Linked DNA regions of Myxococcus guangdongensis. The protein of the gene in region 2 binds, or shares a complex with, the protein of the main gene of each other region. Links are inferred from orthologs where the notes say so. Each region holds a gene or a part of one and is shown on either strand. Other genes may lie near its edges.

What was found.
Region 1: the proteins of uvrA (region 2) and mfd are in contact, whole or in part, in a crystal structure (PDB 4DFC), measured with the Escherichia coli proteins. The link is inferred for Myxococcus guangdongensis from one-to-one orthologs.

What each region holds. Positions count from the first base shown.
Region 1 is NZ_JAJVKW010000002.1:603,783-608,200, forward strand. Bases 247-4,361 are described here. They hold mfd (transcription-repair coupling factor), read left to right. Parts: upstream 247-567; coding sequence 568-4,161; downstream 4,162-4,361. Other genes in these bases: LXT21_RS07335 (PAS domain-containing sensor histidine kinase), read right to left, coding at 247-330; LXT21_RS07345 (DUF2167 domain-containing protein), read right to left, coding at 4,234-4,361. Also shown: more of LXT21_RS07335, read right to left, coding at 1-246; more of LXT21_RS07345, read right to left, coding at 4,362-4,418. UniProt on the Escherichia coli protein: Couples transcription and DNA repair by recognizing RNA polymerase (RNAP) stalled at DNA lesions. Mediates ATP-dependent release of RNAP and its truncated transcript from the DNA, and recruitment of nucleotide excision repair machinery to the damaged site.
Region 2 is NZ_JAJVKW010000005.1:378,370-382,098, forward strand. What follows is about bases 127-3,552. They hold uvrA (excinuclease ABC subunit UvrA), read right to left. Parts: upstream 3,228-3,552; coding sequence 327-3,227; downstream 127-326. Other genes in these bases: LXT21_RS18135 (DMT family transporter), read left to right, coding at 3,409-3,552. Outside these bases: more of LXT21_RS18135, read left to right, coding at 3,553-3,729. UniProt on the Escherichia coli protein: The UvrABC repair system catalyzes the recognition and processing of DNA lesions. UvrA is an ATPase and a DNA-binding protein. A damage recognition complex composed of 2 UvrA and 2 UvrB subunits scans DNA for abnormalities.

The DNA.
Region 1 (4,418 bases), on a different replicon or contig from region 2:
CTCCAGGAAGACGACGACGCCGTCCTCCCACGGGGACACCCGGGCCAAGAGCCACACCGGCCCCACGGAGGACTGGCGCGAGACGCGGATGATTTCGGGCTCGCGCCGCACGGCCACCCGGACACATGCGGCGAAGAGGCCACATTCCCCCACCCACGCGGCCTCCTCGAGCAGCCGCTGGCGCACCAGGGAGCGCTCCTCGCGCCCCAACCAGCGCTCCGCGTGCACGTTCGCGGAGACGCACTCGAAGTCCAGGATGCCCTGCTCAGCGGAACGGACGCTGCGCAGCACCACCACGGCTTCGGAGGGGGGCGCGCCCGCCCCGCTCATCACCCTGTTCCAACGGCCGGATTGCATGGCTGGCGTGTGGCACCCCCCAGCGATGCCTTGAGAGGAAGAGTAGGTCCTGCCCCGGGCGTGCGGCCAACCCAGCCCCGGTACGGCTGATTCGTGGCGGACACAGCACTCCGGGCCGCGTCGGCTCCGACACACGACAGGCAACGCGCTCTGTCGTTGACCTGTCAGGGGCGCGCTTCTAATTACCCCGGGGCCCTCAGGGGTCCACTCATGGACAGTCCTTACACACAGAGGTTGGATGGCGAGGCGGCGCGGGACGGTGGCGTGCCTCTCGTGACGACGGACACCTTCTCCCGGTTGCTGGGAGAGCTGCGCCCAGGCCAGCGCACGCGCACCCAGGGTCTGAAGGGCGCGGCCCGGGGCCACGTGCTCGCCCGGCTCTGCCGCGAGGCGAAGGCGCCGCTGGTCTGCGTGGCGGCGGACGAGGAGGCGGCCGACAGCCTGGCCTCGGACCTGGCCTTCTTCCTGGGCGGAACGGGCACCCTGCGCGAGCCGGGGGTGCTGCGGCTGCCCGCGGACGAGGTGCTCCCCTACGACGAGCTGTCCCCGGACGCGGCCGTCGTCACCGAGCGCATCGGCGCGCTGTACCACCTGGCCCGGGGCACGCGCTTCCCGGTGCTGGTGCTGTCCCTGCGCGCGCTGTACCGCCGCATGCTGCGCCCGGACGTGATGGCCCAGCTCACGGACCGGGTGACGGTGGGACAGGATTACGACCGCGACGCGCTGGCGCGGAAGCTTGCGCGCATGGGCTACCAGAACAGCCCCATGGTGGAGGATGTGGGGACGTTCTCCGTGCGCGGAGGGCTGCTCGACGTCTTCAGCCCGCTCTACGACAAGCCGGTGCGCCTGGAGTTCTTCGGCGACACCATCGACTCCATCCGCGCCTTCGACCCGGAGTCGCAGCGCACGGTGGACGCGCTGAAGGAAGTGGACCTGGTGCCCGCGCGCGAGCTGTTGCTCACCGAGGACACCCGTCCCCGCGCGGAGGCCGCCGCGCGCGCCGTCGCCGACCGCATCAACCTGCCCACCATCCAGCTGCGCGAGCGGCTGGACGCGCTGCGCGAGGGCCTGCCCGGCTTCGGGTTGGAGGGCCTGCTGCCCGGGCTGTTCGAGGGCGGGCTCGCCACGGTGTTCGACTTCCTGCGCGCGTGGAGCCCCGAGGGGCCCGTCTTCTACCTGGACGACCCGCTGGAGCTCTCCCGCGCGGCGGACGCGCTGTGGGAGGAGCTGGAGCGCACCTTCGCCCAGGCCGAGGAGCGCAAGGACCTGGTGTGCCCGCCGGCCGAGCACTTCCTGTCGCGCGACGCGGTGGAGCAGCAGCTCTCCGCCTATCGCGTCGTCGAGGGCGGTGGGCTGTCGCTGACGCAGTCGGAGAAGCCGCCGGTGTTGTTCCAGTTCGGCGGCACGCAGGACCTGCGGGAGGCCATCCTCGCGCACCATGGAGAAGAGGGCGCGCTGCAACCCCTCGTCGAGCGGCTGCAGCGCTGGCGCGACTCGCGGGTGGCGTGCGCGGTGGCGTGCGGCACGCTGAGCCAGGCGGACCGGCTCAAGCGGCTGCTCCTCGACCGCAACGTGATGGTGAAGGTGCACACCGAGCCCATGAAGGACGCGTCGGCGCTGTACGAGCCGGCCGTCTGGGCGCACCTCTTCACGGGCGAGGTGAGCCAGGGCTTCGTGGACGGCGCGGGCGGGCTGGCGCTCTTGTCGGACGAGGAGATCTTCGGCGTCCGCGCGCGTCGGCGCGTCAAGCGCGGCAAGAAGCTGGACGCGTTCGCCGCGGGCTTCAAGGACCTGAAGGAAGGCGACCTCATCGTCCACACCGACTTCGGCATCGGCCGCTACTCGGGCCTGACGAAGATGCAGGTGAACGGCGTGCCCGGGGACTTCCTCGTCCTCGAGTACGCGGGCCGGGACAAAATCTATCTGCCGGTGGGCCGCATGCGGCTCATCCAGAAGTTCACCGGCGGCAACCCGGAGACGGTCCAGCTCGACAAGCTGGGCACGACGAGCTGGGAGAAGACGAAGAAGCGCGTCAAGGAGCAGCTGCTCAAGATGGCGGCGGAGCTCTTGCAAATCGCCGCCTCGCGCCGCGCGCACCCGGGACACGCCTTCAGCGCGCCGGACCGCTACTTCGCCCAGTTCGAGGCGGACTTCGAGTTCGAGGAGACGCCGGACCAGGCCAAGGCGATTGAGGACGTGCTCTCCGACATGCAGAAGCCGGAGCCGATGGACCGGCTGGTCTGCGGCGACGTGGGCTACGGCAAGACGGAGGTCGCCATGCGCGCGGCCTTCAAGGCCACGCTGGACCGCAAGCAGGTGGCGGTGCTGGTGCCCACCACCGTGCTGGCGCAGCAGCACTTCCTCTCCTTCAAGAAGCGCTTCAAGGACTACCCCGTCGCGGTGGAGGTCATCTCCGGCCTGAAGAAGCCGCCGGAGGTGCGCGAAATCCTCAAGCGCGCCAAGGAGGGCAAGGTCGACATCCTCATCGGCACGCACAAGCTGTTGGGCGGCGAGGTGGCCTTCAAGGACTTGGGGCTGATGATTGTCGACGAGGAGCAGCGCTTCGGCGTGAAGCAGAAGGAGTCGCTGAAGAAGTGGCGCTCCCAGATTGACGTGCTGACGCTGACGGCGACGCCCATCCCCCGCACGCTGCACATGAGCATGTCGGGCGTGCGCGACATGAGCATCATCGCCACGCCGCCCCAGGACCGGCGCGCCATCCGCACCTTCGTGATGAAGTTCGACCCGATGGTGGTGAAGGAGGCCATCGAACGCGAGATTGCCCGCGGCGGGCAGGTGTTCTTCGTGCACAACCGCGTCGAGTCCCTGCCCTCCATGGAGCAGCAGCTGCGCGAGCTGGTGCCGCAGCTGTCCATCGGCGTGGCGCACGGACAGATGGGCGAGGGGCAGCTCGAGAAGGTCATGCTGGAGTTCACCGAGCGCAAGCACCAGGTGCTCCTGTGCACGGCCATCATCGAGAGCGGCATCGACATCTCCAGCGCCAACACGATGATCGTGAACCGGGCGGACCAGTTCGGTCTGGCGCAGCTCTACCAGTTGCGAGGCCGCGTGGGCCGCTCCAAGGAGCGCGCGTACGCGTACCTCCTGGTGCCCACGCGCAGGGCGGTGACGCGCGACGCGCAGCGGCGGCTGGAGGTGCTCCAGAACTTCACCGAGCTGGGCGCGGGCTTCTCCATCGCCAGTCACGACCTGGAGATTCGCGGCGCGGGCAACCTCCTGGGCGAGAAGCAGTCCGGCGCCATCGCCGAGATTGGCTTCGACATGTACGCGCAGCTCCTGGAGGAGGCTGTCGCGGAGCTGCAGGGCCAGCCGCCCAAGGTGCAGATTGAACCGGACGTCACGCTGCCGATGCCGGCGCTCATCCCGGACGACTACGTGGCGGACGTGCACCAGCGGCTCGTCTTCTACAAGCGCTTCAGTCAGGCCAGCCACCCGGACGAGGTGACGGACCTGCGCGCGGAGCTGGTGGACCGCTACGGCGAGGCACCCGACGAGGTCGACCACCTGTCCGAGCTGACGCTGCTGAAGATCGACATGCGCGACCTGCGGCTGCGCGGCCTGGAGGTGGGGCCGCAGCGGCTGGTGGTGACGCTGGGCGCGGACGCGCTGCTGGACGGGCCGAAGGTCGCGGGGCTGGTGCAGCGCTCGAAGGGCTACTACCGCCTCACGCCGGACATGAAGCTCATCGCCCGCGTGGCGCAGGGCACCCAGGGACACGACCTCATCGCCGAGGCGCGCAAGGTGCTCCGCGACTTGGACCACTGCTCGCTGCCGAGGAACTGAAGCGGCGATGGAACGAGAAGAGGCTCGGGACACGAAGTCCCGAGCCTCTTGGATTCACACGAGGAGCGCCGACTACGGCGTGCCGTCGCTGTTGCCGCCGCGCTTGAACAGCTTGCCCAGCGCGACGAACAGCATCACCACGCCGGCGATGACGACCTTCTTGCCGGCCACCAGCACGGCGAGCAGGCCCTTGAAGAGGCCCGCCTTGGCGGCGACCTTGCCCGCCACCAGGCCCGCGACACCGTACGCGGCGACGC
Region 2 (3,729 bases):
CTGGGCCTGGCAGCCCACCTCGCCCGTGCCGCGATGCGGCGTGCGTCACGGGCCCCGCACCCATGGCGCAGCGGCACCGGAATTCTCGCGCGAGCTTGCCCCGTGCGTTCCGATGCGAGTGCGTGTTTATTGATGCAACTTAAGCGGGCTGGGCCTGTTTGACAGGAATTGATGAGGCCCTATCATATGACACGCGGCTGAAACTGATTTCGCGTCTCACACCCCACCTGTGAAGTCTTCCTCCAAGGTGGACGGGGGGTAAGGGGTGAATGAAGGCACCCCTGCCCCCCGCTCCATGTTGCTGGAAGCGGCTGGTGTGTGTGTGTTCAGCCCGTCGCGCCGGACTGTGCGGGCCTGGTGTCCGCCACGCGCTTGCCCACGCGCGCGCGCCGCGACTTGCCCAGCACGTGCGCCAGGTAGCGGCCGGTGTGGCTGGCCTGCACCTTGGCCACGCTCTCCGGGGTGCCCACGGCGAGCACCTGGCCTCCGCCGGCGCCGCCCTCGGGGCCCATGTCGATGAGCCAGTCCGCGCTCTTGATGACATCCAGGTTGTGCTCGATGACGAGCACGCTGTTGCCGGCGGCCACCAGCCGGTTGAGCACGGACAACAGCTTGCGGATGTCCTCGAAGTGCAGGCCCGTGGTGGGCTCGTCCAGGATGTAGAGCGTGCGGCCGGTGGCCACGCGCGCCAGCTCACGCGCCAGCTTGATGCGCTGGGCCTCGCCGCCGGACAGGGTGGGGGAGGGCTGGCCCAGGCGGATGTAGCCCAGGCCCACGTCGCCCAGCGTCTGCAGCACGCGCATGATGTCCTTGTGCGCGCCGAAGTGCTCCTGGGCCTCGCGCACGCTCATGTCGAGCGTCTCCGCGATGTTCTTGCCCTTGTAGCGCACGCGCAGCGTCGCTTCATTGAAGCGCTTGCCGTTGCAGACCTCGCACGGCACGTACACGTCCGCCAGGAAGTGCATCTCCACCAGCTTGACGCCGTCGCCCTCGCACGACTCGCAGCGGCCGCCCTTGATGTTGAAGCTGAAGCGGCCCGGCCCGTAGCCGAACGCGCGCGCCTCCGGCGTCATCGCGAACACCTCGCGGATGGCGTCGAACACCTTGGTGTACGTGGCGGGGTTGCTGCGCGGCGTGCGGCCGATGGGCCGCTGGTCGATGTCGATGACCTTGTCCAGGTGCTCGAAGCCCAGCACCGCCTTGTGCTTCCCGGGCGACTCGCGGCTGTCGTACAGGTGCCTGGCCAGCGCGGGGTAGAGGATTTCGTTGATGAGCGTGGACTTGCCCGCGCCGGACACGCCGGTGACGGCGGTGAAGATGCCCAGCGGAATCACCGCGTCCACATCCCGGAGGTTGTTCTCCTTCGCGCCTTGAATCACCAGCTGGTGCTTGGGATTGGGCGCGCGGCGCTCCTCGGGGATTTCAATCTCCAGCCGCCCGGAGAGGTAGCCGCCGGTGAGGCTGTTCTCGTCCGCCATCACCTGCTTGGGCGTGCCCTGGGACACCACCTGACCGCCCAGCTCACCCGCGCCCGGGCCGAAGTCCACCAGCCAGTCCGCGTCCTCCATCGTCTCCTCGTCGTGCTCCACGACGATGACGGAGTTGCCCAGGTCCCTCAGGCGCTTGAGCGTGGTGAGCAGCTTGCCGTTGTCGCGCTGGTGCAGGCCGATGGAGGGCTCATCCAGGATGTAGATGACGCCCGTCAGCTCGCTGCCCATCTGCGACGCCAGCCGGATGCGCTGGCTCTCGCCGCCCGACAGCGTGGACGCGGTGCGGTCCAACATCAGATAGCCCAGGCCCACGTCGACCAGGAAGGACAGACGGCTGCGAATTTCTTTCAGCAGCTCGGTGGCGATCTTCCGCTCGTGCTCGGACAGCGCCAGCGCGCCCAGGAACGCGAGCGCGTCCGCGATGGTCAGGCGGCTCAGCTCGACAATCGAGTGCGCGTGGACCTTCACCGCGCGGCTCTCGGGGCGCAGGCGCTCGCCCTTGCAGGTGGGGCAGGGCTTGTTGCTGAAGTACTTCTGCAGCTCGGTGCGGCGGGCCTCGGACGTCGTCGTCTTGAAGTTGCGCATCATGCGCTCGACGAGTCCCTCCCACTCCATCTTGTACTTGCCGTTGTCGCCCCACTCGACGGTGAAGCTCTTGCCCTTGACGCCGTTCATCAGCGTGTCGCGCTCGCGCTTCGACAGCTTCCCGTAGGGCACGTCCAGATCGATCTTGAACGCCTTGGACAGGCTCTCCACGAAGTCCGCCGTCCAGCCCTCGCCGCGGTTCATCCCGTTGGCCCAGGGTTCAATCGCGCCGTCGCGGATGCTGCGAGACGGGTCCGGCACGATGAGGTCCGGGTCCATCTCCGGCCGGGTGCCCAGGCCGTTGCAGTCCGTGCACATGCCCAGCGGGTTGTTGAAGGAGAACGACGCGGGCGTCAAATCCCCGAAGGAGATGCCGCAGGAGGGGCACGCGTTGAGCTCGCTCATCACCCGGTCCGCGCTCGCCGCGCCCGTCTCGTTGGTGATGATGAGCGTGCCCTTGCCCTCGCGCAGCGCGGTCTCCACCGAGTCCGTCAGCCGCGTCTTGATGTCCGCCTTGAGCACCAGCCGGTCGATGACCAGCTCGATGTCGTGCTTGGACTTCTTGTCCAGCTCGATGCGCTCCTCCAGGCTCTTGAGCGCCCCGTCGATGCGCGCGCGGGAGAAGCCGCGCTTCTGCGCCTCGGTGAGGAGGTCCTTGTGCTCGCCCTTGCGGTTCGTCACCAGCGGCGCCAGCACCTGGAGCTTGCTGCCCGAGGGCATCTTCAGGATTTCGTCGACAATCTGCTGCGCGCTCTGCTTGCCCACCTTGCGGCCGCAGTTGGGGCAGTGCTGCACGCCGATGGAGGCGTAGAGCACGCGCAGGTAGTCGTGCACCTCGGTGACGGTGCCCACCGTCGAGCGGGGGTTGTTGCTGGCCGCCTTCTGCTCGATGGAGATGGTGGGCGACAGGCCCCGGATGGTGTCGTACTTGGGCTTCTCCATCTGCCCCAGGAACTGGCGGGCGTAGGCGGAGAGGCTCTCGACGTAGCGACGCTGGCCTTCCGCGTAGAGCGTGTCGAAGGCGAGCGAGCTCTTGCCGGAGCCGGAGACCCCCGTGAAGACGACGAGCTTCTTCTTGGGGATGTCCAGGGAGACGTTCTTGAGGTTGTGCTCCTTGGCGCCTCGGAGGGAGATGACGTCGGGCTCGGACATGATGGGCGGGCGATCTACCACTGAATAGGTGTTCCGGTGGTGGAAAAACCTGGGGAGGCGGGTGGATGGTCCTCAACGCGTGGCGTTGCGCTCCCACTCCCACCCGTGCCGGCCGCCCGGGCGAGCGGCCATGCGCCGCTGGAGCCCCGCCCGGGATTCCGGTAGAGGGGCGCCTCCTCCTATGTCCTCCCGCTGGGTCCTCCCCGTGCGCTACCGCGGCACGCCGCTGCTCGTCTTCGCGAGCGTGCTGTTCGCGGTGATGGCGTTGTGCACCCGCCTGCTCGCCGGCCGCCTGTCCCCGGGCCAGGTGGCGTCCGGGCGCTTCGCCATCGGCCTGCTGTTCCTCGCGTTGTTCTTCCCGCTGACGCGGCGCAGGCCCCGCTTCGGGCGGGTGCACCTGTGGGCGCTGCGCGGCATCTTCGGCGGCGCGGCCGTCTACCTCTACTTCGTCGCGCTGGACCGGCTGTCGGTGGGGCCCGCGGTGCTGCTCAACGCGTGCTGG